4 regions of the Pseudomonas abietaniphila genome follow, and region 4 is predicted to be linked to each of the others. Evidence: predicted binding sites of a transcription regulator. Region 4 holds the regulator's gene; each other region holds the start of a gene.

Region 1 (7,610 bases), 2.6 Mb from region 4:
GCGGAAACTCCCGAATCACGTCCGCCAGTTGCCTTCCCCATAGCCAGTCCTTCAACTCGCTGTTGAACGGCTCGGTCAGCAAGGTTTTAAGCTCGCTACTGCCGCTGCGCTCGGCAATGAAACCCAGCGCTTCTGCCGTGGGTCTTGCGATTTCGAATTGCGAAGTCAGTGCCTGTGACAACGGCATTTCCCCCACCTTGCCGACACTCACGGGCTGGTCGCCCCGCAGGCCCGTCAACGCGAGCACTTCATCGATCAATGCCGGACAATTGCGTGGCCACACGCCCAGCGCATCGCCTGCCTCGTAAGCCAGACCCGAGTCGCCCAGCGTCAGCGCAAACTGCCGTGTGTCCTTGCTCGCGCCCTCGCCGTTCAAGCGTCGGTTGATCGACAGCCTGGCGTTATGAGGGTGCGCACGCGACGGTTGGCTGCTCGACGTTTGCGGGGTCATGTCGATGGGAGGAAGATCCAGCGCCTGTTGCAGCGCCATGAACCATCCATCGGCATGGTCCTGAAAATCGCCGTCACAATCGACACGAGGCATCAACGGCGAAGCCCCTAATGTCAGCAGTCGCTGATCGAGATTTTTGCCGTGCTGGCAGAAGCGGTCGTAGCTCGGATCCCCCAGCGCGAGCACGGCGTAACGCAGCGACTCCAGCCGCTCCTGGCGTTCGCTCAGCGACTGCCAGAACCGCTGACCGTTGTCGGGCGAGTCGCCGTCGCCAAAGGTGCTGCTGATCAACGCGAGATGGCTGACATCGCTCAGGCGTGCCACCGGAAATTGGTCCATCGCAGCGACCTGCACTGGGATGCCTGATGAGCGCAGGTGCGTGCCGAAGCGTTTGGCGAGTGCCTCTGCGTTGCCGGTTTGCGAGGCCCAGAGCAAAGTGAGCAGCGGCTCCCCTTCGGACTCTTCCAGCGTCTGCGCATCGGGCTGTGGCACATCAAGAAAACGATGGCCGATCAGCTCAACCTTGCGCAGCGCGACTGCGCAGAACTTGAATTCGGGCTGCTTCGAAACCGGATCGACGGCGTCACTGGTGACAGCGTTGATCGCCAGGTGCTCACCGTAGACATCGTTCCAGTGAAACGGCGCAAAGCAATTACCCGGTCTCACCCGGTCGGTCACCACGGCTGGCAGAACCGCCTGACCGCGCACCGACCGGATTTCCACGGCGTCCTTGTCGCGGATGCCCAACGCCGCTGCGTCGACCGGATGGATCTCGACGAAAGGACCGGGATTGAGCTTGTTGAGGGTCGGGACTTTTCCGGTCTTGGTCAGCGTGTGCCACTGGTGTTGCAGGCGACCGGTATTCAGCACCATCGGAAACGCATCGTTTGGCATCTCGGCCGGCGGCAGGTGTGGACGCGGCAGAAAAACCGCCTTGCCGTGGTCCGTCGCGAAAACGAGCCTCGGGCGCTCTGACGGTTCGCCACTTTTATCGAGATAGCGAATCGGGTGACGCGTGCCGGTGTCGTCAGGGCCGCAAGGCCATTGCAGCGACTGATCGCGAAGACGCCCATAGCTGGCACCACGAATGTCGTAACCGGTTTTCGGGTTCCAGGCCTGTTTGATTTCTTCGAACACGTCCTCGGCCGAGGCGTAGCTGAAGCTTTCGGCAAACCCCATTTCGCAGGCGACCCGGGCGATGATCTGCCAATCAGGCAACGCCTCACCCGGCGCATCGACCGCCTTTTGAGTCAGGGTCAGATTGCGCTCCGAGTTGATCATCACCCCTTCCGCTTCCGCCCACAGCGCACCGGGCAGGAGAATGTCCGCGTAGCGATTGGTTTCGGTGTCGAGAAACGCGTCCTGAGTGATCACCAATTCAGCCTTTTGCAGTGCCTGGATCACTGTCGAGCGATTGGCGACGCTTGCCACGGGGTTGGTGCAGATGATCCAGCAGGCCTTGATGTGCCCGTCACGCATCTGTTCGAACAGGTCGATGGTGCCACCCCCGAGTGTCTGATCCAGACTGCCGCGCGGAATCGACCACAGGTCTTCGATAAAACAGCGATCCGCCTCAACCAGTACCGACCGCTGACCCGGAAGGCCGGGGCCCATATAACCCATTTCCCGGCCGCCCATGGCATTCGGTTGACCGGTGAGCGAAAACGGGCCGCTACCAGGGCGACAAATCGCGCCGGTGGCCAGATGCAGGTTGCACAACGCGTTGGTGTTCCAGGTGCCGTGGGTGCTCTGGTTCAGCCCCATGGTCCAGCAACTCATCCACTCCGGCGCCAGACCGATCATCCGGGCAGCCTGACGAACGTCTGCCTCGGGTAGCCCGGTGATCTGCGCGACGTGAGCGGGCGTGTAATTGGCCAGGAACTCGGGCATCACGTCCCAGCCTTGGGTGAAGGCGTCGATGAAGTCGGTGTCGACATCGCCGTTTTCCAGCAACAGATAGAGCAGGCCGTTGAGCAACGCCAGATCGGTGCCGGGTTTGATGGGCAGGAAAAGGCTGGCCTTGTCCGCCGTGGCGCTGCGCCGAGGGTCCACGACGATCAGCTTTGCGCCCGCCTTGACCCGATCCATCATGCGCAGGAACAGGATCGGGTGACAGTCGGCCATATTGGCGCCGATGACAAAGAACAGGTCGGCCTTGTCGAAGTCGTCATAGGAACCCGGCGGACCGTCCGAACCCAGCGACAATTTATAACCGCTGCCAGCGCTCGCCATGCACAGCCGGGAGTTGGATTCGATGTTGTTCGTGCGCACGAAACCTTTGGCAAGCTTGTTGGCCAGGTACTGCGCTTCCAAGGACATCTGGCCCGAGACATAGAACGCGAGCGCATCGGGTCCGTCACGATCAAGAATGCCCCGCAGGCGGCTGGCCGTTTCCGTGATCGCGGCGTCGATATCACTGCGCACCGGGTCCTGACTACGCTGATGCCGCAGGTAGGCGGACGTCATCCGACCGGATTCGGCAATCGCCTGACCACAGGTAGTGCCCTTGGTGCACAGACGCCCGGAATTGGTCGGATGCGCCTTGTCTCCGCTGACCTTGATCACGCGGTTATTCTCGACCTGCATGACGATGCCGCAGCCGACACCGCAATAAGGACACACGCTTCGTACGCTGTTGCTCGCCATAACCCGTTTCCCGAACCCAAAAAAAGACGCCCTGTTCTCCTCCGTTGAAAAACGGGGAGCACACGGCGCCTTTGTCGTGAAGAGGGCAATCGGCGTTGACTGCCTATATAAAGGATGACTGCAAAGGACAGGCCAGCCTGATGGGAGGCCTTGAAGCGAGTGCGAGTGGCTGGCGGTGGCGTGTACAAAGGCGCTCTGGCTGGAAAGCAAGGCAGCGACCGACACTTGCATTTCGGCCTCGCAATGGGGCGAACCTCACGAAATCGCACCGTTTGCGTGCCATACGCTATCCCTTGTAGGAGCGTGGCCTGTCTCTGGGCCGCATCCGGACGATCTGCCGCGAAGTCAATCTGATTAACAGGGTGTATTGGGCTGACTGCGTCCACAGGCTTCACGACGGGTTCCCCGCCGATCGCGGGACAAGCCACGCTCCTACACTGATCGCACTGCGTCCACAACTGGCACACCCATTGCTTCATCCCTTTCAAGCCCAACCCGAATGCGCGGTGGGCAGCCCTGGTCGGTCAACGATGATCGTCCGCGCCACACGGCGATGGGCTCTACAGGTTGTGCCGACACTGTGGTCGAGTGACAACCCATAAAAGAACAGGCAAAGGCGCCTGGAACCGAACGGTTCCGGGCGCCTTTTTTTTGCTTTCAAAAAACCTGATTGGCCTTGGCCGGGACTCGATATGAACACCACAGCCCCACTTCACGATGTGCAAACACTGATCGTCGTTGGCAACGGGATGGTCGGTCACCACTGCGTCGAACAACTGATCGCCGCCGGTGCCCTCGAGCGCTATCGCATCCATGTGTTCGGCGAAGAAGGCCAGCGCGCCTATGACCGCGTCCACCTGTCCGAGTACTTCGGCGGGCGCGATGCCGAGTCACTGGCCCTCAGCGCTGCTTCTTTATATGAACACCCCGGCCTGACGCTGCACCTGGGCGTACCGGTGCTGGAGATCGACCGCGGCCGCCGCGAAGTCATCACCTCCAAAGGCTGCTTTGCCTACGACAAACTGGTGCTCGCGACCGGCTCTTATCCGTTCGTGCCGCCCATCGAAGGCGCCGAAGGCCATTCGCGTCTTGTGTACCGCACGCTGGACGATCTGGACACCATTCGCGCCGCTGCCACCCATGCCAAACGCGGTGTCGTGGTCGGCGGCGGTCTGCTCGGACTTGAAGCGGCCAATGCGTTGAAATCCCTGGGCCTCGAAGCCCATGTGGTGGAGTTCGCCCCGCGTCTGATGCCCGTGCAGCTGGACGACTTTGGCGGCGCAGCCCTCAAGGCCCGCATCGAAGCGCTGGGCGTCGGCGTGCATCTCTCTCGCGCCACTCAATCAATCAGCGCAGGCGAGGAATACCGCTACCGCATGAACTTCGCGGGCGAGGAGTTCCTTGAAACCGACCTGATCGTGTTCTCGGCCGGGATTCGGCCACAAGACGCCCTCGCCCGCCAGTGCGAGCTGGCGCTTGGTCCGCGCGGTGGAATCGCCATTGACGAACACTGCCGCACCAGCGACGCCGATATCTTTGCCATCGGCGAATGCGCAGCGTGGAACGGCAGCGTGTTCGGTCTGGTCGCTCCGGGGTATCAGATGGCGCGTAACGTCGCGGCACAGCTATGCGATCAGGACGCCGAGCCGTTCTTCGGCGCTGACATGTCAACCAAACTCAAGCTGCTCGGCGTCGATGTCGGGTCTATCGGCGATGCCCATGGCGCCCTGACCGGCGCGCGCAGCTATCGCTTTATCGACGAGGCCACAGCCACTTATCGACGTCTGGTGGTGTCTGCCGACGGCAAGCAGGTGCTGGGCGCGGTGCTGGTCGGAGACAACAGCTTTTACGACACGCTGCTGCAATACGCGCAGAACGGCATCAAGCTCCCGGCCGATCCGTCGAGCCTGATCCTGCCCCACAGCGAAGGCGCGCCAACCCTGGGCGCCGACGCGTTGCCCGCCACCGCGACCATCTGCTCCTGCCACAACGTCAGCAAAGGCGCGATCTGCTCGGCCATCGACAGCGGTTGTACCGACCTTGCCGGAATCAAGGCCTGCACCAAGGCGGCAACCGGTTGCGGCGGCTGCTCGGCCTTGCTCAAAAGCGTGTTCGAACACGAGCTGACCGCACGCGGGGTCGCTGTCGACAAGAGCCTGTGCGAGCACTTCGCCTTTACGCGTCAGGAGCTGTACGCCTTTGCTCGCGTCGAAAATATCGAGAGTTTCGAGGAGATGCTCGTCCGCCACGGCAAGGGGCACGTCGGTTGCGACATCTGCAAACCGGTTGTCGGCTCCATCCTTGCATCGTGCTGGAACAAGCCGATCATGGACCCTTCGCTGGTCCCCTTGCAGGACACCAACGACACTTTCATGGCGAATATGCAAAAGAACGGTACGTATTCGGTGGTGCCACGGATTCCGGCCGGTGAAATCACGCCGGATGGCCTGATCGCCATCGGCGCGGTGGCGAAGAAATACGACCTGTACACCAAAATCACGGGCGGTCAGCGCATCGACCTGTTTGGTGCGCAATTGCATGAGTTGCCGGACATCTGGGCCGAGTTGATCGCGGCCGGTTTCGAGACCGGGCATGCCTACGGCAAGTCGACGCGAACGGTGAAATCCTGCGTCGGCAGCACCTGGTGCCGGTATGGCGTGCAGGACAGCGTGCAAATGGCGCTGACCATCGAGGACCGTTACAAGGGCCTTCGCTCGCCGCACAAGCTGAAATTCGCAGTGTCCGGTTGCACCCGCGAATGCGCCGAAGCGCAGAGCAAGGACATCGGCGTCATCGCCACGGAGAACGGCTGGAACCTGTACGTCTGCGGCAACGGCGGCATGCGTCCACGCCATGCCGAGCTGTTCGCCACCGACCTGGACGACGAGACGCTGATTCGCTACATCGACCGTGTGCTGATGTTCTACATCCGCACCGCCGACAAGCTGCAGCGTACCTCTGTCTGGCGCGAATCGCTGGAAGGGGGCCTGGATTACCTGAAAGCCGTGGTCATCGACGACAGCCTTGGGCTGGCCGCCGAGCTGGAGGAGCAAATGCAACTGGTCGTGGACCGTTATGAATGCGAATGGGCCAACGCACTGAAGAGCCCCGAGAAACTGAAACGCTTCCGCACCTTCGTCAACGACAAGAGCGCCGACCCGGACATTCATTTCGTCAAGGAACGCAGCCAGCGCCGCCCGGCGCGGGCCAATGAACTCAACCTTATTCCTGTTGCGGAGATCGCACGATGAGCCAGGCCAATGCGCTGATGATGGACATGCCTCAAACCCACGCCTGGCGCGCCGTGTGCGCCCGTCAGGACCTGGTCCTCAATTCCGGCGTCGTGGCGCTGGTGGGCAATACCCAGGTGGCACTGTTCTACGTCGCCTCGATCAGCGGCACACCACAACTGTTCGCCGTGGAAAACCGTGATCCGGTGTCGGGAGTGAACGTGATCGGTCGTGGTTTGGTCGGCAGCCTGGCGGGCGATCTGGTGATCGCGTCGCCGCTGTATAAGCAGCATTATCGATTGGAAGACGGAACCTGCCTTGAGGATCCTGCCTTGAAGCTGCGCACATGGCCCGCGCGATTAGCGGGGGACGTGGTGGAGATTGATGTGGGTTGAAGCGCGGAGAGTTTTTCGGGCAGAACCGGGATCGGAAGCACATGCATTCACTGAGTCGCCCCCCCGGATCTGTAGGTGCCGTATGACGCAACATCTGCGCACGGCACGACGGAGAACGGTAGGAGCGTGGCTTGTCCCGCGATCTGGCGCGAAGCGGCAGCAGGACGGTTGAATGCGGTGTGTCAGGTGAAAAACAGGCCGTCAGATTTCACGGCTGCTGAGCAACCGATCGCAGGACAAGCCACGCTCCTACGGCCTATGGCCAGAATCAACAGCAGATTGCGTCGCCCATGCATCAAATCGCGGGCACAAAAAAAGCGACCCTAAGGTCGCTCTTTCTGTCGTTACGAGGAGTTCAAGGGCCTCGTAACTCAATATGGCGCAGCGGACGGGACTCGAACCCGCGACCCCCGGCGTGACAGGCCGGTATTCTAACCGACTGAACTACCGCTGCGCGTAACACTTGAAACGAATGGTGGGTGATGACGGGATCGAACCGCCGACATTCTGCTTGTAAGGCAGACGCTCTCCCAGCTGAGCTAATCACCCTTCGCTTCGGTGTGGCGCGCATTCTACGGAGCGATCCCACCTCTGGCAAGCACTTTTTTAAATAATTTTTATATTCCCGCCAAAGGCTTACGTCAGGGTTGGCCGCAGGGTCGCGGCAGCGAATAATGCCCCCCTTTGTATAAAGGAGAGACGTACCCCATGTGGTTCAAAAACCTGCTTGTCTATCGCCTGACCCAGGACCTGCCATTTGATGCCGAGGCGCTGGAAACCGCATTGGCGACCAAGCCTGCACGCGCTTGTGCCAGCCAGGAGTTGACCACTTACGGTTTCATCGCCCCGTTCGGCAAAGGTGAAGACGCACCGCTGGTGCATGTCAGT
Region 2 (7,610 bases), 3.1 Mb from region 4:
CGGACGTGGTCTGATCTTCCCGGACGTCGATCCCCGGCTGTCGTACAGCGCTGGAGTATCGCCACCGTTGAGGATTCTGAGCTGCTGAGCCGTGGTCAGCTGCTGGAGCTGGATCAGACTGCCATTCTGCTCGTTGGCGGCCTGACATTCAGTCATCAGCGCGCTCAGTTCATCACCCGCCTTCAACAACGCTTCACCGACCGATGAATGCCTGGCCACTTCTTCGAGTCCCGCACGATTGGCGGGCAGGCCGAGGCTGGTCATCAATTGGCTGCGTCTGCGTCCGTGCTGTTCGAGCACGATCACCAACGCTTGTTTCTGCGCCAGGATGTGTTCCATTTCGACCATATTGCGGCCGTGAAGCGCCAGTGACTCGGCCCTCAGGATGTCCAGCAGATGCCGGGTCGGCGCAATATCGTCCGTGATCAGTTGAAGCAATGTAGTGTCTTGCATCGCATGCCCTGGGATTTAAGCGTCCAGAAGCCCCTGCGCGTACCGGGGGCTAGCGCTGGGCTTCGAAATTAAGCAGTTTGTTCGCAACACGGTTGCTGTCGACCTTGTAGCTGCCGTCGGCGATAGCCTGTTTCAACTCAGCCACGCGGCTGCTGTTGACGACGGGCTGATCACGCAACGAATCAGTGATCTTCTGCAACTGCTGAGCTTCACTGCTCAAACTGACTGTCTCGCCGCTACCGCTGACGCTTCCGGAAGTGCTGACCGTCGCCGGGGCTTCGGTTTTGCTGGCTTCTTTGGTGCTGGCGGTACGTGGAGTACCTCCAACGGTAGTGGAGTTATTCAAACGACTGAAGTCGATGACCATGATTGAAAACCTCTGGGTTCTAGGACGCTTGCCTTGGTTTCGGCCAAACCCGGAATAACTTTAGGGCCCGTGCGAAAACAGTCTTGAATTGACTTCGCATAGGGCATATCGGTTCCGAGTGTAGAAAAAGCGCAGGCGTAGCGCCAGAGGTCAATGCCCGTCACATAGAAACCTCCACCTGACCGGGGGCCACGATGTTGGCCTTGATCACGCGTTTGGAGTTCAGGTTCTTCACCCGTATTTGCTCATTGAAACCGCCGTCGGACAGGGCTTCACCCGGCATGCGCACGCTCATCGAACCGCTGCGTGCACTGATCACGACCTGATCGCCCTTGTGAACCATCTGCGGCTGCTCCAGGTGCACAGGCGTCAGCACCTGATCGATGACCGTTGGTCGGACAACTTTTTGCCCGACCGCTTGGTCCAGCGAATCGAGGAAACCTTGCCCCAGCGTGCCTACGTCGCGCTCGCGCATCGCCACATCAGCCTCGGAAACGATCGCGTCGCGCTTCATGGGGCGAATGGCAGTCACCACATTGCGAAACAAATGTACCTGGGCGGGCACGAACACCGTCCATGGAGCACTGCCTTCGCAACGCAGTTTCACGGTGACCCGGCCAATCGGCTGGGCCGGGCTTTCCAGCGACGCTGTCAAATCCTTGTCGCAATGCGGCATGCGCAAACGGGGATCGAGTTGTTTGACCTCGATTTCATAGCGTCCCTGGGTTTGACTCGTCGCCAGATAGTCTTCCACTGTGAATTCAAGAAAGCCCTGGGTGACGCCGATAAGTTGTTCAGGCAGGGTCACGTTGTCCGCTCGACTCAGGCCGGCGGTGCCCATCAGGCACACTGCAGCCAACACGCACAAGAAATGGCGGGTTGCGGATGTCGGGCGTCGAGATACTGTCGTTTGTGTGTTCATGACGGGTAAATAGCAAGGCCCGTGCCGTTTGCCATCTGGCAGCGCGCAATTGGTCGCTTTGGGAAGGAGTGGGGCATGGCTGGTGTTTTGGATTCAGTGAACCAGCGCACTCAACTGGTAGGGCAGAACCGCCTTGAACTGCTGCTGTTCCGTCTGGACGGCAAGCAGTTGTATGGGATCAACGTGTTCAAGGTAAAAGAGGTGCTTCAGTGCCCAAAACTTACCCACATGCCCAAATCCAGTCCGATTGTGCGCGGAGTGGCAAATATTCGTGGCGGTACGATACCGATCCTCGATCTGGCGATGGCCACCGGCTCGGCGAAGCTGGGTAGCATCGACAACGCGTTCGTGATCATCACGGAATACAACACCAAGATTCAGGGTTTCCTGGTGCATTCGGTCGAGCGCATCGTGAACATGAACTGGGAAGACATTCATCCGCCACCCAAGGGAACCGGTCGCGATCACTACCTGACGGCGGTGACGCGGATCGACAACCAGTTGGTGGAAATCATCGACGTGGAGAAAATCCTCGCCGAAGTGGCGCCGGTGTCGGAAAACATTTCCGTAGGTGTGGTCACTGAAGAGGTCGCGCACAAGGCATTGTCGCTGCGGGTACTGACGGTCGATGACTCATCGGTGGCACGCAAGCAGGTGACGCGTTGCCTGCAAACGGTGGGCGTCGAGGTCACGGCGTTGAATGACGGTCGTCAGGCACTCGAATTCCTGCGCAAACTGGTGGACGAGGGCAAAAAACCGGAAGAAGAGTTCTTGATGATGATCTCCGACATTGAAATGCCGGAGATGGACGGCTACACCCTGACAGCAGAGATCCGTAACGATCCGCGCATGCAGAAGCTGCACATCATCTTGCACACGTCGCTGTCCGGGGTGTTCAACCAGGCGATGGTGAAGAAAGTAGGTGCCGATGATTTTCTGGCCAAGTTTCGGCCGGACGATCTAGCGGCTAGAGTGGTAGATCGTATCAAGGCGGCAGATATCAGCTGAGCAAGCACTTGCTCAGCTGTTCACATGATTTGAGAGGCGGCATGTCTACAGGTAATTTGGATTTTGAACAGTTCCGGGTCTTCCTGGAAAAAGCCTGTGGCATTTTGCTGGGTGAAAACAAACAGTATCTGGTCTCCAGTCGCCTGAACAAGCTGATGGAGCAGCAGAGCATCAAGTCCCTTGGGGAGCTGATTCAGCGCATCCAGAGCCAGCCGCGCAGCGGGTTGCGCGAGCAGGTGGTGGACGCGATGACCACCAACGAAACCCTGTGGTTTCGCGACACCTACCCGTTCGAGGTGCTCAAGAACAAGGTCTTGCCGGAGCAGTTGAAGGCAAGCCCCGGCTTGCGTCCTCGTATCTGGTCGGCGGCGTGTTCGTCGGGGCAGGAGCCGTATTCGCTGTCGATGTCGATCGACGAGTTCGAGCGCAGCAACCCGGGCCATTTGAAGGCCGGCGCGCAGATCGTGGCGACGGACCTGTCGGGCAGCATGTTGAATAACTGCAAGACGGGTGAATACGACAGTCTGGCGATCGGGCGTGGTTTGTCGCCGGATCGGCTGCAGCGTTATTTCGACCAGAAAACGCCGGGGCGCTGGACGGTGAAGGCGCCTATCAAGAGTCGTGTGGAGTTTCGTTCGTTCAACCTGCTGGACAGTTATGCGGCGTTGGGCAAGTTCGATATCGTGTTCTGTCGCAACGTGCTGATCTATTTTTCGGCTGAGGTGAAGAAGGACATTCTGCTGCGGATTCATTCGACGTTGAAACCAGGCGGGTATTTGTTTCTGGGGGCTTCGGAGGCGTTGAATGGTCTGCCGGATCATTACCAGATGGTTCAGTGCAGCCCCGGGATTATTTATCAGGCCAAGTGAGTCTGTATTCGGTTTGTCGAGAGCCCCGCTTTGGCGGGGTTTTTTTATGGTCGGGGTTTGAGTTGTTTTGGGTTTTTGTGGGTGCTGGTTTTTGTGTGTATATCCGTTATTGAGGGTGACGCTGACTACGGTTCCGCTCTTACAACGGGTCACTTTTTTCAAGAGCCGAGATGTCGGACCACAAAAAAGTAACCAAAAAGGCCTTGCTCCTGGTTGGGCCCGACTGTGTCGGGTTGCTTCACTCCGGCGACGGTCCGTGGGCCCGCGCTGAACGGACATCCATGTCCTGGCAGCGCTCTCGCGGCATCCATGCCGCTCGGCCCACTCCACGCCGCCTGCGTTCAGCCTGCACCCAAGTCGCGTTTTGTGGTGTTTGGGCCATTGAGGTCGAAGAGCAAAATCAACAGCAACAGCAGAAACATGACCAAAGACATCAAGTTGACGGGGCCTCTGTAGGAGCGCGCTTGCCCGCGATCTACCGCGCAGCGGTAGCAAAATCTGGCGACTCGGCTGTACCTGATACACCGCATGTATCGGATTTGCTGCCGGTTCCCGGCAGATCGCGGGACAAGCCACGCTCCTACGCCTTCGGCAGAATCAAAAGCAGAGCGGTGATTCTCCCCTTGCTCTGGTTTTGATCTTGCTCTTCATGCGCGATGGTCCAAACGCCACAAAACGCGACTTGGGTGCAGGCCAAACCGGGAGCGAGACCCTTGGTTACTTGGGATAGTCCGGCATTCCGGTTTTCAAGTAACCCGCCGAAGGCGGAACAGTTCGGACGTTAGGACGAACCACTTAGTCAGCGCCAACACAAACGTCGGATGTGCAAAAGTTCTAAACGCCGCCAATCAAAGCACCACCGCTATAGCGGCAAAAAAACGGCACCCACCTTGCCGCTTGCCTCCCCACCAGCGGAAATCGCTTGCCGCTTTTCTGGCATCACCCTTGCCGATCGCCTCCGAAACCCCCGGAATACGGGCCTTTCCAAAAGTGGCACGCCGCTTGCTATCTCTATGTCACGAACATCTGGTCAACCGGTAAAGGTTTCCCGACATGAGCATCAGCTTCGACAAAGCACTGGGCATTCACGAAAAGGCGCTGAACTTCCGCGCCCAACGTGCCGAAGTGCTGGCCAACAACATCACCAACGCCGACACGCCTAACTACAAGGCGCGCGACCTGGACTTTTCCAAGGTGTTGGCCGCCGAAAGCGACAAGGCCAACAACGGCACCTTCGCCCTCAACATGACCAACAACCGTCATATCGAAGCGCAAGGCCTGACCGATGGCGACGCCAGCTTGCTGTACCGCACGCCGTCGCAGCCTTCGCTGGACCAGAACACCGTCGACTCTCAGGTCGAGAACGCCAACTACGCCGAGAACGCCATTGGCTTCCAGGCCAGTTTCACTTTGCTCAACAGTAAGTTCAAAGGGCTGGTAGCAGCCCTGCGCGGAGAGTAATTCATGTCTCTATCCAGTGTTTTCAATATCGCCGGTAGTGGCATGAGTGCGCAGAACACTCGCCTGAACACCGTCGCCAGTAACATCGCCAACGCCGAGACCGTCTCGTCCAGTCTGGACAAGACCTACCGCGCCCGTCACCCGGTGTTCGCTACCGTGTTTCAGGGCCAGGAGTCCGGCGGCAGCGCATCGCTGTTCGAAGATCAGGGGCAGGCCGGCACCGGCGTGCAGGTTTCCGGCATCGTCGAAGACGCTTCCAACCTGGAAGCACGTTACGAGCCAAACCACCCGGCAGCCGACAAGAACGGTTACGTCTATTACCCGAACGTCAACGTCGTCAACGAGATGGCGGACATGATTTCGGCCAGTCGTTCGTTCCAGACCAACGCGGAAGTCATGAACACCGCCAAAACAATGATGCAGAAGGTCCTGACCCTGGGTCAGTGATAAGGGGCGTATGCAATGAGCGTGACTAACGACACTACCAGCAGCGACTACCTTAAGTCGTTGCAGCAGGTGACCTCCGGCAAGACCGGCGATTCCACCACGGGCGCCAGCACGCTGGGCAAGGATTCGTTCCTGCAACTGCTGGTCACCCAGATGCAGAACCAGAACCCGCTCGATCCACAGGACAACAGCGAGTTCGTGGCGCAGCTGGCGCAGTTCAGCAGCCTGGAAACCATGCAGAACCTGAGCACGTCGGTTGATGCGATCGGCGGCATGTACCAGTCCTCGCAAGCGCTGCAAGCATCGTCGCTGGTGGGTCGCTCGGTGATCGTCGACAGCGGCTCGACCAATGTGGACACCACCAAAGGCATGACCGGCCAAGTCGTTCTGCCTTCTACCAGCACCGTGACCAGCGTCGATGTCTACGACAGCAAAGGCAACATCGTGCGCACGATCGATCTCGGTGAGCAGAAGGCCGGCAAGGCCAGCTTTACCTGGGACGGCAAAGACGACGCGGGGCAGACGCTGGCGACCGGCAACTACAGCTTCAAAGCCTCGGGCAGCCTGGACGGCACGAAGACCGGCCTCACGACCTACCTCCCAGCGACAGTGACGAGCGTCACCATGGGCTCGGCAGGCAGTGCCATGACGCTCAACCTGGCCAACGGCGAAAACATTGCCTTGTCCAAAGTTCAACAAATCGGAATCTAGAGCCGACTCGACGGCGCAGGAGTGATACATGTCTTTCAATATCGGTCTGAGTGGGCTCTACGCAGCAAATAAAAGTCTCGACGTCACCGGCAACAACATTGCCAACGTCGCGACCGTCGGCTTCAAGTCTTCCCGCGCGGAATTCGCCGACCAGTACGCACAGTCCATTCGTGGCACGTCGGGCGGCACCAACGTCGGCAGCGGCGTGACCACCGCAGCCGTGACCCAGAACTTCACCCAGGGTGCATTGACCACCGGTACCGGCCGCGATCTGGACCTGGCGATCAACGGCAACGGCTTCTTCATGGTCAGCAACAATGGCGAGAAGCTGTACACCCGTGCCGGTAACTTCCATACCGACACCGCCGGCAACGTCATCGACACCAACGGCAATAACCTGCAGGGTTACGGCGTTGATGCCAACGGCAACGTGAAGACGGGCGTCCTGACCAACCTCAAGGTCGACACCTCGAACATGCCGCCGAAGGCGACGAGCACCATTACCATCAGCTCCAACCTGGATTCGTCCAAGGAAATCAACACCGCTGCCGCGTTCGATCCGGCGAAGGTCGAAACCTACGACCTGACCTACAGCACCAAAATCTACGACAGCCAGGGTAACGAGCACTCACTGGATCAGTACTTCCGGAAGACGGGACTCAATACCTGGGACATGTACACCCTGGTGGACGGTCGCAGCATCAATGACCCGACTAAAACCACGCCAGATGTGACCAACCTGACGTTCGACTCGGCCGGCAACATGGTGACCACGCCAGCGCCGACGTCGACGGCCAACATGGTGGTGAACACTGACGGCACCTTCACGGTCGCCAACTGGGTTCCGGGCCAGAGCAAGACCGTCGGTTCGACCACGACCTGGGCGGCGAACGGTGCAGCGGCGGCAGCGGGCGGCATGAAGCTGGACATGCTGGCGACCACGCAAACCAATGCGGTGGGCGGTGCGATCGCGAAGACTCAAGACGGTAACTACACCGGCCAGATCAGCGCGATGAACGTCGATGCCAGCGGTAACCTGTTCGCCACCTACACCAACGGCCAGTCTCGGACCATCGGCCAGGTGGCGCTGACCACCTTCGCCAACGTCCAGGGCCTGTCCCCGGCGGGCGGTACCATGTGGCGTGAAACCTATGCGTCGGGCATCCCGGTGACCGGCGCGCCGGAGTCCGGTACGTTGGGCAACATTACCGGTTCGGCGCTGGAAGAATCCAACGTTGACCTGACCACCGAGCTGGTCGAACTGATCAAGGCACAAAGTAACTATCAGGCGAATGCGAAGACCATTTCGACTGAAAGCACCATCATGCAGACCACGATTCAGATGACCTGATAACGGTTGATAGCGTTTGAT
Region 3 (7,610 bases), 1.2 Mb from region 4:
ATGTCGATGCCAATGTCCTGAACGCCGAAGTGGCCGAAATAGTTGTAATTGCCCTGCAGGGCGATCGCCACCATGCCGGACAGAATGATGGTGCTGAGCAGCACGCCGCTGGTGCGGGTTTCCAGCTTGCGCCCCAGCTCCTCCACCGCAAAGGCGATGCCCGCCAGCGGCGTGTTGAAAGCGGCAGCAATGCCGGCGGCGCCACCGGCGAGGATAAGGTCCTCGGCCCGGACGATTCGCGCGTTCGGCAAAAACCGGTGGAAGACATGCATGATCGAAGCTGCCACCTGAACCGATGGCCCTTCTCGTCCTGCGGAAAAACCGCCAGTCAGCGCCAGCGTCCCCAAGCTTATTTTGGCGAAGGCAATGCGCAGTGAGACCAGCGTGTTGACCGGTTTCCCCTGATGAACAAGACGCGTCGCCGCGATCACCTGCGGGATCCCGCTGCCCTGCGCGCCGATGAAGAAACGGGTGGTGAGCCACACCACCAGCATCCCGATCAACGGCGTGTAGATGAACGGCAGCCAGGGCCTCTCGCTGGTTTGTTGGGCGAATTGAGCTAGCGCCAGGTCGGCAAGCCGGGCAAACATTACGACGAGCAGCCCGGCCAGCGTGGCGGCTACCCAAAGCGTGACGCGGGTGCGCCAGCGCATGGAGGCAAAACGACGGCGTAGCAGCGTTATAGGCTTGATCACCCGAGGCAGGTCCCGTTGAAGTTCGACACGAAGATGCTGGCAGACTAACCAAAGAACCGGTGAGCGCCAAATGACTTCGAGTGCCGAGGGTCAGGCCGCCCGCTCCAGTTCCGTCAACAACGACACGAACTGCAACGTCAATTTGTGCCGTGCGTCGAGATGAATCAGCGGCACCGACGCCTCGTGGGACTCGCGCATCTTCACTGAACTGTTCAGGTAGGTCGACAGCACCGGCAGGCCTTCGGCGATCAATTCGTCGATCAGGTTCTGATGCAGGCTCGCGCGGCTGACAAACTGATTGACCACAATGCCTTCCACGGTCAGTGATTCATTGTGATCGGCCTGCAACTCGGCGACTTGCGCAATGACGCTGTACAGCGCCTGGCGGGAAAAGCTGTCGCAATCGAACGGAATCAGCACCCGTTCGGCGGCAATCAATGCGCTGTAGGAATAGAAATTCAGCGCGGGCGGCGTGTCGATGTAGATCCGCTCGAAATCCTCAGAAAGCTCGACCAGCAAACGACGCAGCTTGTTGATCTTGAATTTGGATTCAAGCTTGGGCTGCAGATCGGAGAGCTCCGCGCTGGCGGCGATCAGGAACAGATTGTCGTAGCGTGTCTCGCTGATCTCGGCCCGGTTCTTCTTGCCCGAAGAGGACGACGACAGGGTCTGCTTGAAAAAATCGGCGATGCCGACGGGCATGTCATCGCCCGTGAGACCGGTCAGGTAATGGGTGGAGTTGGCTTGTGCATCGAGGTCGATCAACAGCGTCCGATACCCTTCGGCCGCGCTAACGGCGGCCAGATTACAGGCGATGCTGGATTTGCCCACCCCTCCCTTTTGATTGAATACTGCGCGACGCATGAGACAGATGACCCGTGAAAAAAGTCATCGATCATACCAGCGAATGTTTTCGTTTGATGTGGCAGGTCACAGACAGTTACGTGACAGTTAAATGACAAAAGCCCGCACAGGTCTCAAACGCAGTCTTTCGCCGCCCGCCCAAAACCGGAGTTAATCAGACTGCGTTCATACACAAACACCTTACCGCCGTTCGATGCCTTGTAGGCTTCGATTACGTTGTCGGCGGCGACGGAACTGGAGACGACAATCCGGTAATGCCGCTGAGTCTGGGACAGGTTCGGACTCAGCGCATTGTCCTGCAGTTTCGGCATCACGCAGGCGGTGAACTGCTCGGGGGATTTCTGGGTGACCAGGGTCAGCGTCGGCTCATTGGGCGCGGACGCACAGCCCGCCAACAGCGAGCCGGACATCAAGACGGCGGAAAAAAACAAACGACGCATCGGCGATCTCCTGTAAAAAATGCTGCCGCGCTGGCAGGCTCTTCAATACAGGCCATTGTCCAGTTCCGGGCCCAGAACTGAACTTGAAAGACGTGATGCTGACTATCGACGCCGACGATGGATAGCGATGCGTCCAGGCGTTCAGCGCAAGGACGAGCTCGACCGGCGAACGATCTTGATCGAGTGTTTGACGTCAGGCTTGCGGGTCACGCTGATTGCCCGTTTGGTCACGGTATCGATCGTGATGTTCCAGAAGCCGCTGCTTGGCACCACGATTTTCGCCGGAAACGTATCAAACGCGCCGCCATGATAGGTATGACGTCCACCGTTCTTGAAACTGCGAAAATTGGCGTCGCTCATCAGACGAATGTTGCAGGTGCCAGAGGCCTGGATCACCACAATGTCGTCTTCGTTGAGGTGTTCGCGCTGGTGAATGAATTTCACGGGGGTTCCACTGAGAGGGTTGGCAAGGCGGCAAGAATATCACGGCGCAGGCGTCCCCCGCTGACCGCACCTGAACCCGTGCGATCACTCGCAACGCACAGTCCACGCCACAAGCCGCGCCACAATCGGGCGGACGAGCACGAAAAACCTCAGCGTTTCGGTTTGTAGTCACGCGGATCGATGCCCCATTTGCGCAGCCGTGACGCGAGGGTCGTCGGCTTGACCCCCAGTAATTGCGCCGCACCGCCATCGCCGGAGACCTTGCCCGCCGTGCGTTTGAGCATCGCCACCGCGTTCGCCCTTAACTTCAACTGCAGGATCTCGTCGGGCACGGGTTCGCCGGTGTCCGGGGACTGCAAGGCCACGGGCGCTTGAACCCGTGCCCCGGCCACCACCAGGTCGTCGAACCGCAGGCGCCCGTCCTGCGACACGATCATCTGCCGTTCGATCACGTTTTCCAGTTCTCGAATGTTACCGGGCCACGCGTAGCGTTTGAGCAGTTCGACCTGGGCCAGCGGCAAGCGTACCCCGGTCTTGTTGAACGCCTTCGACGCGCGCCGCAGGAAGTGGCTGGCGAGCAGAGGGATATCCTCTATGCGTTCACGAAGCGGTACCGAACGCACCGGGAACACGTTCAAGCGAAAATACAGATCCTCACGGAAACCTCCCTCCCCGATCATCGCGCGCAAATCACGATTGGTCGCGGCGATGACCCGCACGTCCACCACGCGGGTCACGTTATCGCCGACGCGTTCGAACTGCTGATCCTGAAGCACCCTCAGCAATTTGCTTTGCAGCTCCAGCGGGATCTCGCCGACTTCATCAAGAAACAGCGTGCCGCCGTCGGCAAGCTCGAAGCGCCCCATCCTGGCGTTGACAGCGCCGGTGAACGCGCCTTTGACGTGACCAAAAAACTCGCTCTCGAACAGGTCCCTCGGGATGGCCGCGCAGTTGACGCGAATCAGCGGCCGATCACAGCGACGGCTGCTGGCATGGATGGCCCGCGCGATCAGCTCTTTGCCGGTGCCTGATTCGCCGTTGATCAGCACGTTCGCATCGGTCGGTGCCACCAGCTCGATCTGGCGAATCAGGTGCAGCACCGCCGGGCTCTCGCCGACGATTTCATGGTGATTACGTTCGGCCTTGATCTCTTCCTGCAGGTACTGGTTTTCCACCTCCAGACGCTGTTTGAGCTGCTCGACTTCGTTCAACGCCTCACGCAGTCGCTGCTCGGCGCGCTGGCGCTCGCGAATGTCGCGGAACAACACCACGGCGCCCACCAGTCGCCCCATCTCGAAGATCGGCGTGCTGGTGTACTCCACCGCGATGGCGTCGCCGTTCTTGTGCCAGAACACCTCGTTGTCGACGCGATGCACCTGACCGTCGCTGAACGAGGCGTGAATAGGGCACTGCATCACGGGAAAGCGCGTGCCGTCGCGGTGGCTGTGGTGGAACAACTGGTGCGCATCGTGGCCGACCATGTCGGCGGCGCTCCAGCCGAGAATGCGCTCGGCCGCCGGATTGATGAACGTGGTCTGGCCTTTCGCATCGAGCCCGTAGATGCCCTCGCCGACTGCGCCGAGGATCATCCGGTTTTGTCGTTCGATGCGCTCGAAGACCTGCGAAATCCGCTCCCACCCGACGTGTCCGAGACGATGCTGACGGCGCGCTTCGGAGCGGTTGCGCCGCGTCTCGAGCAGATCCCGCTGCTGCACCATGAACAGAATGCGCCTGCCATCGGCCAGCGCGCTGGCGCTCACCTCCACGGCGTGCTGGCGCCGGTTCAAGTCAACCAGCACCAGATCGTCCGACCACGCCTGGCCCTGGGTCAGCACCTCGTCACTGAAACTGACCCACAGCGACAGCCCTTCGCCGAGGAAGTGGCTGAAGCGAACCGCCACGTCATCGTGCCCCGCACAGCCCAGAATCGCCAAGGCGGCACGGTTCGCTTGCAGCAGCGCATCAGCCTGGGGATCGACCACCAGCATCGCCTGGGAGGCACGATCAATTGCTTCATCGTCGAAACCGGTGGTGGTCATGTCGTCATTTCCATGGGGTAAGGCCTCGGACAGGCCCGACTGGAAAATATGAACTTTCGTTATTCTTTTCACCATATTTCGTGAATAACGAAATATCGTAAGTCCGGATGCGGTTTATAAAAATTAGAAAACCATTAACTTTCAATAGGTTATTGATTTATGCGGTGCTGGCACGACTCTCGCTATCGCTATAGAGAAACGTACATACGATCACTCCCCTGACGAGAGAAGCACCGACGATGAACAAAGCCGAAATGCACCACACCCTCATGGCCGCCAAGGCCCGCCTGAACCTGAGCTGGGACAGCCTCGCCGACGCTGCGGAGAAAGCGCCGGTCTGGGTCGCCTCAGTGTGCTATGGCATGAACAGCGCGCCAGCGGATGTGGCGGCACGCATCTGCAAAACGCTGGGTCTGGTCGGCGAACAAGGGGAAGAAGTGGCTGCCGCCATGACCGTATTCCCGACCAAGGCATGGGATCAGGCCATCCCGCAGGACCCGCTGATCTACCGCTTGTACGAACTGGTTGGCGTGTACGGGCCGACCCTCAAGGACGTGATCCAGGAAAAGTTCGGCGACGGCATCATGAGCGCCATCGACTTCTCCATGCACGTCGACAAGATCGAAGACCCCAAGGGCGACCGCGTGCTGGTAACCCTGAACGGCAAATTCCTGCCGTATCGATCCTGGTAATCGCTACGCCGCCTTCACTCATCCCGTCGCCCTTAACGCTCGCCCCGAGGTCACCCCATGTCCTATCTGCTTCCGTTTGAATTTGTCACCAAGATGGTCGATGCCGGCGAGTCCAAGATTCACATGTCGACCCGGGATACGCTGATCCGCGCCTACATGGCGGGTGCGATCCTCGCCCTCGCCGCCGTGTTCGCGGTCACCATCGCGGTGCAGACCGGCTCGGCGCTGCTGGGCGCCGTGCTGTTTCCGGTGGGGTTCTCGATGCTCTATCTGATGGGCTTCGACCTGCTCACGGGTGTGTTCGTGCTGACGCCGCTGGCGCTGCTGGACAAGCGCCCCGGCGTCACGCCGAGCCGGGTCCTGCAAAACTGGGGGCTGGTCTTCGCCGGTAACTTTGCCGGCGCGCTGACCGTTGCGTTCATGATGGCGTTCATCTTCACCTACGGCTTCAACGCAGCACCGGGCGCCGTGGGCGAAAAGATTGCCAGCATCGGCGAAGCGCGCACGCTGGGTTACGCGCATTACGGTGTCGGCGGCTGGATCACGATCTTCCTGCGCGGCATGCTGTGCAACTGGATGGTCTCGATGGGAGTGGTCGGCGCGATGATCTCGACGTCGGTGAGCGGCAAGGTGATCGCGATGTGGATGCCGATCATGCTGTTCTTCTTCATGGGCTTCGAGCACTCGGTGGTGAACATGTTCCTGTTCCCCTCCGCGATGATCATGGGCGGGAATTTCTCGGTGATGGATTACATGGTCTGGAATGAAATCCCGACGGTGCTGGGCAATCTGGTCGGCGGACTGGCGTTCACCGGCCTCACGCTTTACAGCACTCACATCCGCACGGCCGCAAAACGCCATTTTCCCGAACATCAACCGCCCCGCCCTCGCGTCGTGAGCGCTACTGCAGCGTCGGACCGCTGAAGCTGCCCTCTTCTTGCAGCCACGCACAAAACAGCGCGATGGTTTCGTCCGCTGTTTTGTCGGCTGGAACGTAAGCGCAATAACTGCGGGATTTGAGCCGCGGCTGGGCAAATGGAATGACCAGCCGACCGGCCTGCAGATCGCTGGACACCAGGGCAATGGGCCCCATCGCGATGCCCACCCCGTCAATGGCCGCCTGCAAGGTCAGGTAGAAATGATCGAAGACCACGGCGGCAGCGGGTTTCAAGGCGGGAATCCGGGCGCTCGCCAGCCAGTCCGGCCAGAGCCGTGGAAGGCTCGAGGTGTGCAGCAAGGTGTGTTGGCGCAGGTCTTCGGGCACTTGCAGTGGCAGACGCTGCAAGAGCGCGGGACTGCACACCGGCACCCGTTCTTCGCCGAGAAACACGTGGGTCGCATAACCGTAAAGCGTGTCCGGTCCGCCGCGAATAACGACGTCATACGCCGTCTGCAAACTTTCCACCGGCCTGTTCGACGTCTCGACCTGCACCTCTATGCCGGGGTGTCGGGCACGAAGCCCTTCCAGTCGCGGCACCAGCCAGCGCAGCGTGAAGGTCGCGGAGGCATTCACGGACAGCGTACGTGTTGCAGACACCGGAAAGCCGAACCTCGCAGTCGCCTGGGACAACTGCTCGAACAGCGGCCCGACGTCCGCCAAATAAGCGCTTGCCGCTGGCGTGAGGACGACCCGCCGGTTGTGCCGTTCGAATAACGCTGCGCCGAGCCAGTCTTCAAGCAGACGCACGCTCTGACTGACCGCCCCTTGCGTGACATGCAATTCCGCCGCGGCGTCCTTGAAGCTGCCCAGCCGGCCAGCCGCCTCGAAGGCGCGCAACGCATTGAGAGGAGGCAACACCCGATTCATTCGCAATAGCCTTTCTGATGTGAAGCGCCAATTTATCTGGTTTGTCAGGGACCACCAAGATAGATATTTTGCTGATCACGCCAGCGTCGGCCGACGATGTCTACTTTGCAGCACTCCTCTCTGCCCTTACTTTGGAATACACCACCATGCTCAGCGCCACTGGCGGTTTTGTACTGCTTGCCGCCATCCTTCATGCCAGCTGGAATGCCCTGCTGCATGGCAACCGCGACCGACATCTGTCCATGGCCTGGATGAGCATCGTCATCGCCACCGTCTCTACGCTGGTCGCCCTTAACCTGCCGCTGCCCGCCGCCGGGGCATGGCCATACATCATTGCTTCCGGCCTGGTGCACATCGTCTACAACATCAGCCTCATCCGCTCGTACGGCCGCAGCGACCTGTCAGTGGCCTACGCCATCGCGCGAGGCTCGTCGCCATTGCTCGTCACCCTCGGCGCGGCGCTGTTCGCCCAAGAGGCGATCAGCCCGCTGCACGCCCTCGGGATCGTCATGATATCGGGCGGTATTCTTGCGCTGGCACTTCTCGACCGCCGCGTCTCCCGCGCCGATGTCCTCGCGGCACTGAGCACAGGCGTGATCATCGCGCTGTACACCGTGATCGATGGCATT
Region 4 (7,610 bases):
CCCCATGATGCCGGTGACTTTGCCCCGGGGGATGCGGATGTCGACATTATTGAAGATGCTGCGCGTACCGCGTTTGAAGGACAAACCCTTCAATTCGACCGCGTAGGCGTTATCGGCACTCATCTAAACTCCTTGCGATGCAGCCTGTCTCTCTCAGATGCCGCGTCCTTGAAGAACGACACACTGTCTGGAGGGGCCGAACAAGCGGCGAACTATAACACCGCTCTCCGACGCCGCCAAAGCTCACGCACGGCAAGTCGTGATAACTCCGTTATATTTTGCAAAGAAAGGAAAATTCCTGCACGGCCTGTGGCCTGTTTTGGGCAACGCCTGAAGGACGGCCCCGTCACCAAACCCGGCGCTATAAACAAACAGCTGCGATGAAGCGTGAGGGTTTTCAACATTGCCGTTATAATCCCCGCCTTTTCACCAGACCGACCTTATTTTTGACATGACCAACGCCCACGATCTCATCCAGTCTGCACAGTGCACCATCCGCCTCGAAATAGAAGCCGTGGAAGGCCTTCTCGCGCACATCGATGCAGATTTCGTTCGTGCCTGCGAGATGATTCTGGAAAGCCAGGGCCGCGTGGTCGTGGTCGGCATGGGCAAGTCAGGACACATTGGCAAAAAGATCGCCGCGACGCTGGCCAGTACGGGCACCCCTGCGTTCTTCGTTCATCCAGCCGAAGCCAGCCATGGCGACATGGGCATGATCACCAGCGCCGACATCATCCTGGCGTTGTCCAACTCGGGCACCACCTCCGAGATCGTGACCCTGCTGCCACTGATCAAACGCCTGGGCATCAAATTGATCAGCCTGACCGGCAATCCTGACTCCACGCTGGCGAAAGCCGCAGACGTCAGCCTCAACGCGCGCGTGGAAAAAGAAGCCTGTCCACTGAACCTTGCGCCGACGTCGTCGACGACCGCAGCCCTGGTCATGGGTGATGCACTGGCCGTTGCGCTGCTCGATGCGCGCGGCTTCACCGCAGAAGACTTTGCGTTTTCCCATCCGGGTGGCGCACTGGGCCGTCGCCTCCTGCTGAAGGTCGAGCATGTGATGCACACCGCAGCCGAACTGCCGCAGGTCGTCCGGGGAACGCCGCTACGTGACTCGTTGATGGAAATGACCCGCAAGGGCCTGGGCATGACCGCCATTACCGAACCCGACGGTCGCCTTGCCGGGATCTTCACCGACGGTGACTTGCGCCGTACGCTGGACCGCGATATCGATCTGCGCCAGGCGGTGATCGATGAAGTGATGACCGTGCACGGTAAAACCGTCCGCCCGGAGATGCTCGCCGCCGAGGCGCTGAAAATCATGGAAGACAACAAGATCGGCGCACTGATCGTGGTCGACGAGAACGATCGCCCCATCGGCGCGTTCAACCTTCAAGACCTTCTGCGCGCGGGAGTCATGTAAATGAGCGTCGATATGAACGAACTGATGCAGCGCGGTAAAAACATCAAACTGGCGGTCTTCGATGTCGACGGTGTACTGACCGATGGCCGGCTGTATTTTCTTGAAGACGGCAGCGAGTTCAAGACATTCAACACGCTGGATGGTCAAGGCATCAAAATGCTGATCAACTCCGGTGTTGTCACTGCAATCATCAGCGGTCGTAAAACACCCGTCGTTGAGCGCCGCGCCAAGAACCTGGGCATCGCGCATCTTTACCAGGGACGTGAAGACAAACTGGTGGTACTCGACGGGCTCCTGCAGCAACTCCATCTAAGCTATGAGCAGGTCGCCTACCTCGGTGACGATTTGCCTGATCTGCCGGTCATCCGCCGCGTAGGTTTGGGGATGGCCGTCGCCAACGCCGCCTCTTTCGTCCGTCAACATGCACATGGCACCACACAGGCCAAAGGCGGCGAAGGTGCCGCGCGAGAATTCTGCGAGCTGATCCTGAGCGCTCAGGGCAACCTCGAAGCGGCACACGCCGCCTACTTATAGAAGTGCATTTATGCTGAGCAAAAGATTTCGTACGTTTCTGATCTTCGGTGTGCTGGCACTGCTGCTTGCAGCGGCTGGCTACTGGAACATCAGCCCTGAAAGTTTCATGGACCAGCCCAAGCAGGCCGTGGACGAAAGCGCCATCGACTACTATGCGATGAACGCACACAGCATTCAGTACCTGCCCGATGGTTCGATGCAATACGATATGACCGCTGACAAGGTCGAGCACCTGAAGGCCACCGACGTGACCCTCATGACAACGCCGGTCCTGCAGATGTTTCGTGGCTCGGAGTTCCCGTGGCATGTCCAGAGCGTGCGCGCCGAAGTGTCTCCGGGCGGGGATCACGTCGAGCTGATCGACAAGGTTCGCATCAACCGCACCGACGAAAAGAACCGAACCACCATCATCACCAGCACACGCATGACTGTCTTCCCCCAGAAGCAATATGCGGAAACCGCGCAACCCGTTAGAATCGACGGCTTTAACGGCGTGAGCACGGGTACGGGTATGAAAGCCTATCTAAAAGAAAGCAGGATACACCTGCTATCGAACGCAAGAGGACAGTATGAGGCTCCTTAAAACCCTCCCTATTTTGCTCGGTCTGGGCGCAGCACTGGGAAGCGTGAGCGCCTGGGCTCTGCCGAACGATCAGGATCAGCCTATCCGCATTCAGGCCGACGATGCCCAGCTGGACGACAAGCAAGGCATCGCCACCTATACCGGTAACGTGATCATCACCCAGGGTTCGATGAAGGTCACCGGCAACACCGTGACCATGACCCGTACGCCTGCGGGCGACATCGACGTCGTGACCTCGGTGGGCAACCTGGCCTATTTCGAGCAGTTGCAGACGGCCGGTGACACCAAACCCGTTCAGGGCTGGGGCGTCACTATCCAGTACCATGCGCCGCAAAACCGCATTGTGCTGATCGACAAGGCCAAGGTGATCGACAAGGACAGCAACGTGACTCAGGGCGAGAAAATCGTCTACGACACCGTCCGCAAACTGGCGAGTGCCGGCCGAGCCACAGGCAGCAAAGTCACCGAAGCGCGCCCTCGCGTCGACATGGTGATTCAGCCGAAAAAGAAAACCGACCAGCAGAAGGCCCAGTAATGGCGACGCTGAAAGCCCAACACCTGGCCAAGGCTTACAAAAGCCGCCAGGTCGTGCGAGACGTCAGCCTGTCCATCGACAGCGGCCAGATCGTCGGCCTCCTGGGGCCCAACGGTGCAGGCAAGACCACATGCTTCTACATGATCGTGGGCCTCGTTCAGGCCGATCAGGGGCGTGTGCTGATCGACGATCAGGACGTCAGCCATCAACCGATGCACGGCCGCGCTCGTGCCGGTATCGGCTATCTGCCGCAAGAAGCCTCGATCTTCCGCAAGCTGTCGGTGTCAGACAACATCATGGCCATCCTTGAAACGCGCAAGGAGCTTGATCGCGCCGGGCGTCGCAAGGAGCTGGAGAGCCTGCTGCAGGAATTCCATATCACGCACATCCGCGACAACCTTGGCATGAGCCTGTCGGGTGGTGAGCGTCGTCGTGTGGAGATCGCTCGCGCACTGGCCACCTCGCCGAAATTCATCCTGCTGGATGAACCCTTTGCCGGTGTCGACCCGATCTCCGTGGGTGACATCAAGCAGATCATTTACCATCTCAAGGCAAAGGGTATCGGCGTTCTGATCACCGACCACAACGTCCGCGAGACCCTCGACATCTGCGAAACGGCCTACATCGTCAACGACGGGCAACTGATCGCAGAGGGTGATGCTGAAACCATCCTGGCCAACCAGTTGGTCAAAGAAGTGTATCTCGGCCACGAGTTCCGCCTGTAATCGGGCGATGACAAGAGGTTGGCCGGCGAACGCAGCATGCGCCTCATCGCCAACCTCGTTTTAATTGTCATCACACCCTAGGCAAACACTCCGGTTTCAGGCATATAATTTGCTTAAGTTGGCGCCCAGGCGCCCCAGTAGTGGATGGCGCGCATGTGCGCCGGCGAATAAGGTGTTAAGTCCCTGCCATGAAACCTTCGCTAGTCTTGAGAATGGGCCAGCAGCTGACGATGACACCGCAGCTGCAACAGGCCATCCGCTTACTCCAACTGTCGACGCTGGATCTCCAACAGGAAATCCAGGAGGCACTGGAGTCCAACCCCATGCTCGAGCGCCAGGAAGAAGGCGACGACTTCGATAACGTCGACCCCATGGCCGACAACATCGAGCAAAAGCCCAACCCGGACGTTCAGGAACCGACGTATCAGGAAGCCGCGCCCACCGTCGACAATCTGGAAGACGGCGAATGGAGCGAGCGCATTCCCAACGAACTGCCTGTGGACACCGCGTGGGAAGACGTCTACCAGACCAGCGCCAGCAGCCTGCCCAGCAACGATGACGACGAATGGGACTTCACCACGCGCACATCCGCCGGTGAGAGCCTGCAAAGCCATCTGCTCTGGCAGTTGAACCTGGCGCCGATGTCCGACACCGATCGCCTGATCGCCGTCACGCTCATCGACTGCATCAACAATCAAGGCTACCTCGACGAGTCCCTCGAAGAGCTGCTGGACGCTTTCGATCCAGAGCTCGATATCGAACTGGACGAAATCGAGGCCGTTCTGCACCGCATTCAGCAATTCGAACCTGCCGGCATCGGTGCGCGAAACCTCAGCGAATGCCTGCTGTTGCAGCTGCGTCAGTTGCCGGCCAAGACCAAATGGCTCGCGGAAGCTCAGCGCCTGGTCAGCGATTACATCGACCTGTTGGGCAGCCGTGACTACGCGCAACTGATGCGCCGCATGAAGCTCAAGGAAGATGATCTGCGTCAGGTCATCGAACTGGTGCAAAGCCTGAACCCGCGTCCAGGCTCCCAGATCGAATCCACGGAAGCGGAATACGTCGTTCCCGATGTGATCGTGCGCAAGGACAACGAACGCTGGCTGGTCGAGCTCAATCAGGAAGCCGTTCCGCGTCTGCGCGTCAATCCGCAGTACGCAGGCTTCGTGCGTCGCGCCGACACGAGCGCCGACAACACCTTCATGCGCAACCAGTTGCAGGAAGCGCGCTGGTTCATCAAAAGCCTGCAGAGCCGTAATGAAACCCTGATGAAGGTCGCGACCCAGATCGTCGAGCATCAGCGTGGCTTCCTCGAGTACGGTGACGAGGCGATGAAACCGCTGGTCTTGCATGACATCGCCGAAGCAGTCGGCATGCACGAATCAACGATCTCGCGCGTGACCACGCAAAAGTTCATGCACACACCGCGCGGCATCTACGAACTGAAATACTTCTTCTCCAGTCACGTCAGCACCTCTGAAGGCGGCGAATGCTCGTCTACCGCCATCCGCGCGATCATCAAAAAACTGGTTGCCGCGGAAAATCAGAAAAAGCCGTTGAGTGACAGCAAGATCGCTGGTTTACTGGAGGCACAAGGCATTCAAGTGGCCCGTCGCACAGTCGCCAAATACCGCGAGTCTCTAGGGATAGCGCCTTCCAGCGAACGCAAGCGATTGATGTAAGGGTCACAGGCCACAGCGTTCCAGTGGCAGGCACCCAAGCCTGCCTCTTAATGCACTGGCAACGAAGGAGAAGCTGTATGCAAGTCAACATCAGTGGACACCAACTGGAAGTGACCAAGCCCCTGCGCGAGTACATCGAGCTGAAGCTGAAAAAGCTCGAAGGGCACTTTGACAAGATTACCAACGTGCAGGTGACGATGGCCGTCGAGAAACTCAAACAGAAGATCGAGGCCACCCTGCATATCCACGGTGGAGAGGTGGTTGCCAATGCGGAGCATGACGACATGTATGCGGCAATCGACCTGCTCACTGACAAGCTAGACAGACAATTGCTCAAGCATAAGGAAAAGCAGCAAAGCATCCTCAAAGGTGCGGCCGCTCGCTGACACTCCCCATCCATGATCCGACTTGAAAACATCCTGACCCCTGGCCGTTCACTCGTGAACGTGCCAGGCGGCAGCAAAAAAGCCGTTCTCGAAGAGATTGCCAAAATGATCGGGCAGCAGGTGCCCGAATTCGACTGGCAAACCGTCTACGAAAGCCTCATTGCCCGCGAGAAGCTGGGTTCTACCGGCTTCGGTAACGGAATCGCAATCCCCCACTGCCGACTCAAAGGCTGCACGTCGCCGGTCAGCGCAGTGCTTCACCTGGAAAAGCCCGTCGATTTCGATGCCATCGACGGCGCTCCGGTGGACCTGCTGTTCGTGTTGCTGGTCCCTGAAGCCGCCACCGATGCGCACCTCGAATTGCTCCGCCAGATCGCCAGCATGCTCGACCGCGCCGACGTGCGCGCAAGCCTGCGCAGCGCGAAAAGCAGCGACGAGCTGTACAACGTCGTGCTTCACGTACAGAACGGCCACTGACCATGCGCATGATCATCGTCAGCGGTCGCTCCGGCTCCGGCAAGAGCACGGCCCTCGATGTTCTGGAAGACAGCGGTTTCTACTGCGTCGACAATTTGCCCGCGGGCCTGCTGCCCGAACTGGCCGAGCGCGCACTGATCAACACAGAGCTGGCCGAACCGCTGCTGGCGGTGTCCATCGACGCACGCAACCTGCCCAGCCACCTGACCCGTTTTCCGCGAATGCTCGAAGAGGTTCGCAACCGGCACATCCAGTGCGACGTACTGTTCCTGGATGCCGACGAGTCCACGCTGCTCAAGCGTTTCTCCGAAACCCGTCGTCGTCACCCGCTCAGCAACGCTACGCGCTCGTTGGCCGAGGCTATCCGCGACGAGAAAACCCTGCTCGGGCCGATCATCGACCTCGCCGACCTGACCATCGACACGACTCACCTGAATCTCTATCAGCTGCGCGATACGCTCAAGTTGCGGCTTCTCAACAAGCCTGAACCGGGTACTGCGTTCCTGATTGAATCGTTTGGTTTCAAACGCGGCATGCCCGTGGACGCGGACCTGGTGTTCGACGTCCGCTGCCTGCCTAACCCGTACTGGAAGCCTGAGCTGCGCGAGCAGTCCGGGCTCGACCAGCCGGTAGCCGACTACCTGGCCGCGCAGTCAGATGTCGAAGAAATGTTCCAGGACATCTCTTCATACCTGACCAAGTGGTTACCGCGGTTCGCCGCCAGCAACCGCGCCTACGTCACAATTGCCATTGGCTGCACCGGCGGACACCACCGCTCCGTCTACCTGACCGAACGCCTGGGTCAGTCCCTGCAACAGTCGCTCAAGAATGTTCAGGTCCGCCACCGCGACCTAAGCTGAAAGGATCCCCATCGCGATGCCCGCTCACCAGATCACCATCATCAACAAGCTGGGCCTGCACGCCCGTGCTGCAGCAAAGTTCGTTGGCGTCGCCGGCAAATACCCCTGCCAGATCAGGGTCGGTCGTAGCCCCGACAGCATGGTTGACGGCAAGAGCATCATGGCCGTCATGATGCTGGCGGCCGGCAAAGGCACCGAGATCCACCTGCTGACGGAAGGCGACGAGGAACAGGCCGCGCTGGACGGCTTGATCGAACTGATCAATAACAGGTTTGACGAGGGCGAGTGATCGCCCTTTTTCACTTTTGATTCAGCCGAATTTCCTCTCTCGATCTCTCATCAATCGATTCAGATTCCTACACTTCGCATGGCAGGGTGAGACTTGATCAATCACAGTGATAG

Evidence for each region. The regulator sigma-54, encoded in region 4, starts transcription at its own class of promoters, with help from an activator protein. The targets are predictions, from matches to a motif close to ANTGGCATNNANNTTGCTNT.
Region 1: nirB (nitrite reductase large subunit NirB) is a predicted target of sigma-54. The motif match lies at 3,555-3,574, and genes of this name have one in related genera.
Region 2: flgB (flagellar basal body rod protein FlgB) is a predicted target of sigma-54. The motif match lies at 4,609-4,628, and genes of this name have one in related genera.
Region 3: ABDX87_RS03455 (sigma 54-interacting transcriptional regulator) is a predicted target of sigma-54. The motif match lies at 4,675-4,694, and genes of this name have one in related genera.

The regions. Positions count from the first base shown of each region.
Region 1 covers NZ_CP155619.1:4,634,366-4,641,975, reverse strand. Annotated here, with positions in the region: gene ABDX87_RS20610 (bifunctional nitrate reductase/sulfite reductase flavoprotein subunit alpha) at 1-3,097, opposite strand, end outside; gene nirB (nitrite reductase large subunit NirB) at 3,790-6,348, shown strand; gene nirD (nitrite reductase small subunit NirD) at 6,345-6,722, shown strand; tRNA gene ABDX87_RS20595 (tRNA-Asp) at 7,100-7,176, opposite strand; tRNA gene ABDX87_RS20590 (tRNA-Val) at 7,196-7,271, opposite strand; gene rdgC (recombination-associated protein RdgC) at 7,431-7,610, shown strand, end outside.
Region 2 covers NZ_CP155619.1:5,091,149-5,098,758, forward strand. Annotated here, with positions in the region: gene ABDX87_RS22425 (flagella synthesis protein FlgN) at 1-453, opposite strand, end outside; gene flgM (flagellar biosynthesis anti-sigma factor FlgM) at 503-820, opposite strand; gene flgA (flagellar basal body P-ring formation chaperone FlgA) at 981-1,742, opposite strand; gene ABDX87_RS22440 (chemotaxis protein CheV) at 1,818-2,750, shown strand; gene cheR (protein-glutamate O-methyltransferase CheR) at 2,792-3,619, shown strand; gene flgB (flagellar basal body rod protein FlgB) at 4,673-5,080, shown strand; gene flgC (flagellar basal body rod protein FlgC) at 5,084-5,527, shown strand; gene flgD (flagellar hook assembly protein FlgD) at 5,543-6,238, shown strand; gene flgE (flagellar hook protein FlgE) at 6,267-7,589, shown strand.
Region 3 covers NZ_CP155619.1:790,410-798,019, forward strand. Annotated here, with positions in the region: gene ABDX87_RS03435 (chloride channel protein) at 1-695, opposite strand, end outside; gene ABDX87_RS03440 (ParA family protein) at 786-1,559, opposite strand; gene ABDX87_RS03445 (hypothetical protein) at 1,673-1,999, opposite strand; gene ABDX87_RS03450 (DUF1883 domain-containing protein) at 2,141-2,443, opposite strand; gene ABDX87_RS03455 (sigma 54-interacting transcriptional regulator) at 2,593-4,482, opposite strand; gene cynS (cyanase) at 4,722-5,174, shown strand; gene ABDX87_RS03465 (formate/nitrite transporter family protein) at 5,232-6,098, shown strand; gene gcvA (transcriptional regulator GcvA) at 6,076-6,972, opposite strand; gene ABDX87_RS03475 (EamA family transporter) at 7,128-7,610, shown strand, end outside.
Region 4 covers NZ_CP155619.1:2,013,643-2,021,252, forward strand. Annotated here, with positions in the region: gene ABDX87_RS08880 (ATP-binding cassette domain-containing protein) at 1-123, opposite strand, end outside; gene ABDX87_RS08885 (KpsF/GutQ family sugar-phosphate isomerase) at 452-1,426, shown strand; gene ABDX87_RS08890 (KdsC family phosphatase) at 1,427-1,960, shown strand; gene lptC (LPS export ABC transporter periplasmic protein LptC) at 1,971-2,543, shown strand; gene lptA (lipopolysaccharide transport periplasmic protein LptA) at 2,530-3,078, shown strand; gene lptB (LPS export ABC transporter ATP-binding protein) at 3,078-3,803, shown strand; gene ABDX87_RS08910 (RNA polymerase factor sigma-54) at 3,992-5,485, shown strand; gene hpf (ribosome hibernation-promoting factor, HPF/YfiA family) at 5,563-5,871, shown strand; gene ptsN (PTS IIA-like nitrogen regulatory protein PtsN) at 5,884-6,348, shown strand; gene rapZ (RNase adapter RapZ) at 6,351-7,208, shown strand; gene ABDX87_RS08930 (HPr family phosphocarrier protein) at 7,225-7,497, shown strand.